2 regions of the Paenibacillus sp. YYML68 genome follow, and region 1 is predicted to be linked to the other one. Evidence: a T-box and tRNA genes for the amino acid it is inferred to sense, from the RefSeq annotation. Region 1 holds a T-box; the other holds one or more tRNA genes.
What was found. A T-box is a leader RNA that pairs with one kind of tRNA and senses whether it is charged. The one in region 1 lies ahead of tyrS (tyrosine--tRNA ligase), so its partner is inferred to be a tRNA-Tyr.
Positions count from the first base shown of each region.

Region 2: it has a tRNA-Tyr gene. The T-box ahead of tyrS (tyrosine--tRNA ligase) is inferred to sense a tRNA for this amino acid. The anticodon was not compared.

Region 1 covers NZ_BQYI01000001.1:3,100,038-3,103,965, reverse strand. The annotation lists gene PAE68_RS14075 (transglycosylase domain-containing protein) at 1-1,301, opposite strand, end outside; T-box leader at 1,527-1,786, shown strand; gene tyrS (tyrosine--tRNA ligase) at 1,856-3,115, shown strand; gene rpsD (30S ribosomal protein S4) at 3,310-3,909, opposite strand.
Region 2 covers NZ_BQYI01000001.1:4,273,920-4,277,847, reverse strand. The annotation lists rRNA gene PAE68_RS19160 (23S ribosomal RNA) at 1-638, shown strand, start outside; tRNA gene PAE68_RS19155 (tRNA-Asn) at 743-818, shown strand; tRNA gene PAE68_RS19150 (tRNA-Ser) at 822-909, shown strand; tRNA gene PAE68_RS19145 (tRNA-Glu) at 920-994, shown strand; tRNA gene PAE68_RS19140 (tRNA-Val) at 999-1,074, shown strand; tRNA gene PAE68_RS19135 (tRNA-Met) at 1,084-1,160, shown strand; tRNA gene PAE68_RS19130 (tRNA-Asp) at 1,199-1,275, shown strand; tRNA gene PAE68_RS19125 (tRNA-Phe) at 1,325-1,400, shown strand; tRNA gene PAE68_RS19120 (tRNA-Thr) at 1,408-1,483, shown strand; tRNA gene PAE68_RS19115 (tRNA-Tyr) at 1,493-1,578, shown strand; tRNA gene PAE68_RS19110 (tRNA-Trp) at 1,587-1,660, shown strand; tRNA gene PAE68_RS19105 (tRNA-His) at 1,677-1,752, shown strand; tRNA gene PAE68_RS19100 (tRNA-Gln) at 1,777-1,848, shown strand; tRNA gene PAE68_RS19095 (tRNA-Gly) at 1,856-1,930, shown strand; tRNA gene PAE68_RS19090 (tRNA-Cys) at 1,941-2,014, shown strand; tRNA gene PAE68_RS19085 (tRNA-Leu) at 2,021-2,109, shown strand; tRNA gene PAE68_RS19080 (tRNA-Arg) at 2,130-2,206, shown strand; tRNA gene PAE68_RS19075 (tRNA-Leu) at 2,210-2,289, shown strand; gene PAE68_RS19070 (polysaccharide deacetylase family protein) at 2,357-3,493, opposite strand; gene PAE68_RS19065 (sulfite exporter TauE/SafE family protein) at 3,560-3,928, opposite strand, start outside.

The sequences.
Region 1 (3,928 bases):
GCCTGTGTGGCATGGTTCAGCTGCTCCTTGAAGAAGTCGCGTCCCTCCAGCATGCCGAGTATGGCTCCGGTCTTGTTCTCGATCATGACGGCGCCGACCTGCTCGACCCCTTTGACCTTATCGTCGGCTGTGAAGTTCTTAGGCTCCTGTGCAATCGCGCGCATCGACTCGTAAATGTCCTTGTCGATCGTCGTGTGCACATGGTAGCCGCCCCGGCTCAGCTTCGACTGCATGCTCTTCAGCGCCTCAGCATATGTATCGGCGTGCTTCTGTGGATCGAGCTCCGGATTCTCCACCTTCAGCAGCGCCTTGGCGGCTTCCTTCTCCACCTCGATCATCAAGTATGGATAGGTAGAGTATGCTTTCTTGACCCGCTCGGCGAGCGTGCTCTTCAGATCGAACTGCAGCGCTTCCTCGTATTGCAGCGACGTAATTTTACCTTCCTCCAGCATGCGGCGCAGCACGAGCTGTTGACGCGTGACCGCCCGCTTGAAGGCGGCTCCGTCGAATTCACCCTTGCTGCTGAACGCGGAGTAATTGCTTGGCAGCTGCGGCAGGCCGGCGAGGTAAGCCGCTTGAGCTAGATTAATTTGGCTCAAGTCCTCGATATTGAAGATGCCTTTGGCTGCCGCCTTGATGCCGTATACGTTGTAGCCGGATGAGCCGTTGCCGTACGGAATTTTGTTGAGATAGGCAAGCAAAATTTCGTCCTTCGACATCATACGCTCGAGACGCAGCGACAGGAAGATCTCCTTCGCCTTACGGCTGTCCGCCTTCTCCAGCGACAGGAATACGCGTCTTGCCAGCTGCTGCGTAATCGTGCTGCCGCCAGTCTGCACATCCTGGTTGAGCACCTTCTGCACAACGGCACGTGCCGTACCCTTGAAGTCGATACCGGGATGGTTGTAGAAATTGTTATCCTCGATGGCGAATACGGCGTCGAGCACGACCTGAGGAATATCGCTAAGTCCAGCCAGACGCCGGTCCTCCTCGGTGCGTAGCTGTCCGACAATCGTATGATCGCGGAAATAGACGAAGCCGGTCAGCGCATCCTCGTTCATCTGCTTCAGCATCGTCTCCTTGTCGCGGATCGGATCGTCCTTCACAAGGGCGGTCACATAGCCGAACGCAGCTCCGCCTGCGAGAAAGCCGCAGATGATGCCGATAATGAACAGCCATTTGAACGTAATAAGCGTATACTTACCGATTTGCAGCGCTATTTTTTTTGCCTTGCTAGCCTTGGAGCTTCTCTTATGAGTGCTGCTTTGCTTGGTTGAGTTATCCTTATGATCCATGTCCATGTAAACAGGTTCCTCCTGATTGGCTAAACATTCCTAACTATTATAGCACAATGCGTCAAGCTGGACATGCTTCGACACTCCTGCTGTGCGGCAGGAGCTGGTAGGGCGGGAGACCGTCGCTATGAGCAGACAACGTTTGACAATCGAAGCAGCATTGTGGTTAAATGAGACGAGCGCATCCTCGGCATATCGTTCGAGCTTGATGCGGCTGGTAGGACGAATACGTGAAATGCTACGATGGACGCGCAGTAGAGTCAACGCATGCAGCTTGCAGAGAGTCGGTGGGAGGTGTGAACCGGTGCTGAGCTTGTCTCGAATTACAGTCCGGAGCAGCGGAGGGGAACGAAGGCGCACGGCTTAAGCCAGAGCGCAGTTTCAGTAGCTTCCGATCGGGTTGTTCCCGTTATCGATGTGAGTGAGAGCCGTCCCATGTGGACCGGCTTTAATTAGGGTGGTACCGCGAGCATAGCCTTCTCGTCCCTTTGTGGATGAGAGGGCTTTTTTTGTCATGTAGGGCGTGTACACCCGCTATATCATAGGAGGAGGAATAAGGAATGGAAACCAAATGGGAACAGCTTACCGTACAGCAGCAGGAGGAAGTAAACCGTCAGCTGGAGACGATCCGGCGCGGCGTCATTGAGATCGTACCGGAGGACGAGCTTCGGCAGAAGGTGATCGACTCCGTCGCAACAGGCACGCCGCTGAAGGTGAAGCTCGGGCTTGACCCGTCCGCACCAGACATTCATGTCGGTCATACGGTCGTGCTTCATAAGCTGCGTCAATTTCAGGAGCTTGGCCATCAGGTTCAGCTGATCATTGGCGACTTCACGGGCCGCATTGGTGATCCGACAGGCAAGTCGGAGACGCGTAAGCAGCTGACCGAGGACGATGTGAAGCGCAACGCCGAGACGTACCAGAAGCAGATTTACAAAATTTTGGACGAGAGCAAAACAGAGCTATACTTCAACTCGCAATGGCTCGGCCCGATGACGTTCGCTGACGTCGTACAACTGTCGGCGAAGGTTACGGTTGCTCGCATGCTGGAGCGTGACGACTTCTCGAAGCGTTACGGCTCGGGACTGCCGATTCATATCCACGAATTTTTCTACCCGCTCATGCAGGGTTACGATTCGGTCGCACTGAAGAGCGACATTGAGCTCGGAGGCACCGACCAGAAGTTCAACCTGCTGATGGGCCGCACGCTCCAGAAGGAATACGGTGTTCCGACGCAGGTCGCCATCATGAACCCGCTGCTGGAGGGACTGGACGGCGTCAACAAGATGTCGAAGAGTCTGGGCAACTACATCGGTATCGACGAGGCACCGAACGAAATATACGGCAAGTCGATGTCCGTTCCGGACGAGCTGATGCTCAAGTATTATGAGCTGGCTACGGACTTGAGCAATGATGAGCTTGCGCAGCTGCGCAGCGGCATCGAGGACGGAACTGTTCATCCCCGCGATGCGAAAATGCGTCTGGCGTACACGTTCGTGCGTATGTATCACGGTGAGCAGGCGGCCGAGGAGGCGCAGCAGCACTTCGTGACGGTGTTCCAGCAGCGTGCGCTCCCGACTGATATCGAGGAGGTCGTGCTTCCTCTGGACGCTCTTGAGAACGGCACCATTCGCGCCGCGAAGCTGCTAGTTACGCTCGGACTGCAAGCATCTGGCAGCGAGGCGCGCCGCAGCGTACAGCAGGGAGCGATGAAGGTGAACGAGGAGAAGGTCGATGATCCGAATGCCGAGCTAACGCTCGCGGACGGTGATATTGTGCAGGTAGGCAAGCGGAAGTTCGCCCGTATTAAGCTCGGCTAATCATCCGTTGAACTCGGATGAACAACATCAGGCGTCGGTCTGAAGGTTGGTAGGCCGAAGCAACGACAATAAGCCTTCCCGGCACCTCGCGAGAGCAGGTGTTACGGAAGGCTTATTGGTTTTGCCAGCTTGGCATCCAGCATCGATCCATCCACAAAAAAAACCGTTCCCGAGTCGGGAACGGTTCTTCGATATTAACGGCTGTAGAACTCGACGATTTGCTTCTCATCGATGTCTTGGGACAGCTCAGCACGCTCTGGCAGACGAACGAACTTGCCTTCCATTGCGCTCTCGTTGAATTCAACGTAGGACGGAATGTGGTGGCGGTTCGCCAGTGCTTCCTTGACAGCGGACAGGCTGCGGCTTCTTTCACGAAGACCGATGATGTCGCCGATGCTTACGAGGTAAGAAGGAATGTCAACCTTCTTGCCGTTGATTGTAACGTGACCGTGAGCGACGAGCTGACGCGCGCCTGCACGGGAGTTGGACAGACCAAGACGGTATACGAGGTTGTCCAGACGGCTCTCAAGCAGGAACATGAAGTTCTCACCCGCGATACCTTGCAGCTTGGAAGCTTTGTCGAACAGGTTGCGGAACTGCTTCTCGTTCAAGCCGTACATATGGCGAAGCTTCTGCTTCTCCTGAAGCTGTACACCGTAGCCGGACAGCTTCTTGCGTTGACCCGGGCCATGCTGACCTGGAGGGAAAGGACGTTTCAATTCTTTGCCAGTACCGCTCAGGGAAATGCCGAGGCGGCGGCTCAATTTAAATTTAGGACCTGTGTAACGTGCCATGTATGATGGGCTCCTTTGT
Region 2 (3,928 bases), 1.2 Mb from region 1:
CGGTCGCCTCCTAAAATGTAACGGAGGCGCCCTAAGGTTCCCTCAGAATGGTTGGAAATCATTCGCAGAGTGCAAAGGCATAAGGGAGCTTGACTGCGAGACAAACAGGTCGAGCAGGGACGAAAGTCGGGCTTAGTGATCCGGTGGTACCGTATGGAAGGGCCATCGCTCAACGGATAAAAGCTACCCTGGGGATAACAGGCTTATCTCCCCCAAGAGTCCACATCGACGGGGAGGTTTGGCACCTCGATGTCGGCTCATCGCATCCTGGGGCTGAAGTAGGTCCCAAGGGTTGGGCTGTTCGCCCATTAAAGCGGTACGCGAGCTGGGTTCAGAACGTCGTGAGACAGTTCGGTCCCTATCTGTCGCGGGCGTAGGAAATTTGAGAGGAGCTGTCCTTAGTACGAGAGGACCGGGATGGACGTACCGCTGGTGTACCAGTTGTTCCGCCAGGAGCACGGCTGGATAGCCAAGTACGGACGGGATAAGCGCTGAAAGCATCTAAGCGTGAAGCCCCCCTCAAGATGAGATTTCCCAATTCGTAAGACCCCTTGTAGACGACGAGGTTGATAGGTTCGGGGTGTAAGCGCGGTAACGTGTGTAGCTGACGAATACTAATCGGTCGAGGGCTTATCCTACAACGTTTACGAAGTAAACGTACTTCGTAAGCAAATGCTAATAATGAGCATCAGCGTGCTTAGTTTCGTATCCAGTTTTCAAGGCGCAAGTCTTGAAACAATGTTCCCTGATAGCTCAGTTGGTAGAGCACTCGACTGTTAATCGAGTTGTCACAGGTTCGAGTCCTGTTCGGGGAGCCATATGGAGAGGTGTCCGAGTGGCCGAAGGAGCACGATTGGAAATCGTGTAGGCGTCACAAGCGTCTCGAGGGTTCGAATCCCTCTCTCTCCGTAGCAAGTAAGGCCCGTTGGTCAAGGGGTTAAGACACCTCCCTTTCACGGAGGTAACAGGGGTTCGAATCCCCTACGGGTCACCAGTATGGAGGCTTAGCTCAGCTGGGAGAGCATCTGCCTTACAAGCAGAGGGTCGGCGGTTCGATCCCGTCAGCCTCCACCATACTAATATCGCGGGGTGGAGCAGCTCGGTAGCTCGTCGGGCTCATAACCCGAAGGCCGCAGGTTCAAATCCTGCCCCCGCAACCAAACTTCTCTGGATGAATATTCAGAAAGTATATTATCGCGGAGCCGTGGTGTAGAGGCCTAACATGCCTGCCTGTCACGCAGGAGACCGCGGGTTCGAATCCCGTCGGCTCCGCCATTAATTAACTCTTTACTTTTTGTAAAAAATGTTTTAGTATCAAGTGTACGGCTCGGTAGCTCAGATGGTAGAGCAGAGGACTGAAAATCCTCGTGTCGGCGGTTCGATTCCGTCCCGAGCCACCACCATTATGCCGCTGTAGCTCAATTGGTAGAGCAACTGACTTGTAATCAGTAGGTTGGGGGTTCAAGTCCTCTCGGCGGCACCAGCTTCATACGGAGGCTTAGCGAAGTGGCCAAACGCAGCAGACTGTAAATCTGTTCTCTGACGAGTTCGGTGGTTCGAATCCATCAGCCTCCACCACTTTTTTTAGGGGCATAGTTTAAGGGTAGAACAGCGGTCTCCAAAACCGTTAGTGTGGGTTCGATTCCTGCTGCCCCTGCCAATTAAATAGTATTATGGCGGTCGTGGCGAAGTGGCTAACGCATCGGATTGTGGCTCCGACATTCGAGGGTTCAATTCCCTTCGATCGCCCCATACTTACTTACTAGTGTACCATAATGGGGATTAGCCAAGCGGTAAGGCAACGGACTTTGACTCCGTCATGCCTAGGTTCGAATCCTAGATCCCCAGTTTATATGCGGAAGTGGCTCAGCGGTAGAGCATCGCCTTGCCAAGGCGAGGGTCGCGGGTTCGATTCCCGTCTTCCGCTCCATATTAGACATGGCGCCATAGCCAAGTGGTAAGGCAGAGCTCTGCAAAAGCTTTACCCCCAGTTCGAGTCTGGGTGGCGCCTCCATTCTTTGCCGGAGTGGCGGAATCGGCAGACGCACAGGACTTAAAATCCTGCGGTAGGTGACTACCGTACCAGTTCAAGTCTGGTCTTCGGCACCACTCCAAATTGATTATAATATGTGCCCTTAGCTCAGCTGGATAGAGCGTTTGACTACGAATCAAAAGGTCAGGAGTTCGAATCTCTTAGGGCACGCCACTAGCCGGTATGGCGGAACTGGCAGACGCGCGCGACTCAAAATCGTGAGGGAAACCGTGGGGGTTCAAGTCCCTCTACCGGCATTATAAAAGCTCATCAACGTAATAACGTTGATGAGCTTTTTAATATTAGTGACATATATAGTTGTTGTTACTTCGACTTCGCAACATCCAATAGCTTTGTTAGTGGCACGAGTTCATAGCCATCATCTTGCAGCTTTTCAATAATGCGTGGCAAAGCTTTCACCGTGCCACTCAGATCTTGCTTAGGGCCGCCTCCAGAGTGCTGTAATATGATAGCTCCAGATTTCACGCGCTTCAATATGTTAGCCGATACTTGCTCCGCTTTAAGCTGCTTCCAATCCAATGAATCTACATTCCAGTTCACAACTAAGTATCCATTGTTCTTCGCCCACAGCAGCTGACTTTCTGTTATTTCACCATAGGGTGGACGAATGAGCTTAGGAGCGTAGCCGATCATGGGCGACAATACATCCTCGGTTTGATTCACTTGAGCTGCAAAGCTTTCGTCCGACAGCTTCGTAAACAATTGATGAGAATACGAGTGGTTCCCTATGACATGACCTTCGTCTATCATGCGCTTGACGAGCTGTGGGTACTTTTCAGCTTGATTGCCGAGAAGGAAAAAGGTCGCTTTGACCTTGTAGGTTTTCAAAATATCTAGAACTTGTGCCGTATACTTAAGGTCAGGTGCATCGTCAAACGTTAATGCAACCTGCTTGGAGTTCGATGAGCCTTGCAGCTTGATAAATGCAGGATACTTACGGACGAGCTGCGCTAAGCTTAGCTGCTTATTCGTAGTAGCAGCTGTTTTACGGGCTGCCTCCGCCTCTTGAGCTGATTTCTGTTTGGCTTTGGTGGCTGTTGTGAGCTTGCTGTTCGTTGACTTCTTTGCCGCCTCGTGAGCTTCGGATGAGCCTTTAGAATGCGATGCTTCTTCAGCTACTGGGGTGGTTGAAACGTCCTCCTGCTTAGTCGGTGTAGGTATGGCTGCTGGAGGCTGGGTTGCTGCATTTACATTAGAATCATGTGCAGTTAATTTGCGATGAGGCGGTCCATTCGGCTCAATGGCAAGCTTCCGCTCTTGATCTTCACCCTTGTTTAATACCTCTTGACTAGAATCCGCTGCTTCAGTTGCTGGAGAATTATTTGCTGAAGGCGGTGAATCAGGTGACGGGACAGAAGAATGATTACTGTAGGAACAGGAGCTGAGTAATATGCCGATCGCTCCGGTCCATATGAGGAGGCCTCTTGTGTAAGAAGACATACGGATTCCCCCTTAGCTCGTAGTTGTGCTTAGTTTGGAGTAAGGGGGGCAGATTTATGCTTGAGGTTAGGTGAGTCCAGAACCTTCAAATATCATTTTACAAGCGATGAGCAGGAATGAAATTCGAAGTACCCATAGCAGCTTCGTGCTGCTTAGCTTGCTCGCGATCTTGGCGCCCAGGAGGCCGCCAATAATGGCTGTCGGGGCTAGGTATAGAACCATGCCGTAATCGACCTCGCCTAAGCTTGCGTGCATCACTGTTCCCGTAATGGAGGATAGCAGGATGACAAACATGGATGTAGCTGTTGCCATATGGGGAGGATAACGATAGAGCAGCACCATGGCCGGTACAAAAAGAGATCCGCCGCCGATACCGAATAAGCCGGAGATGGCGCCAACCAAAAAGCCGAGTAACAGCGCCGTCGGAATGCTGTA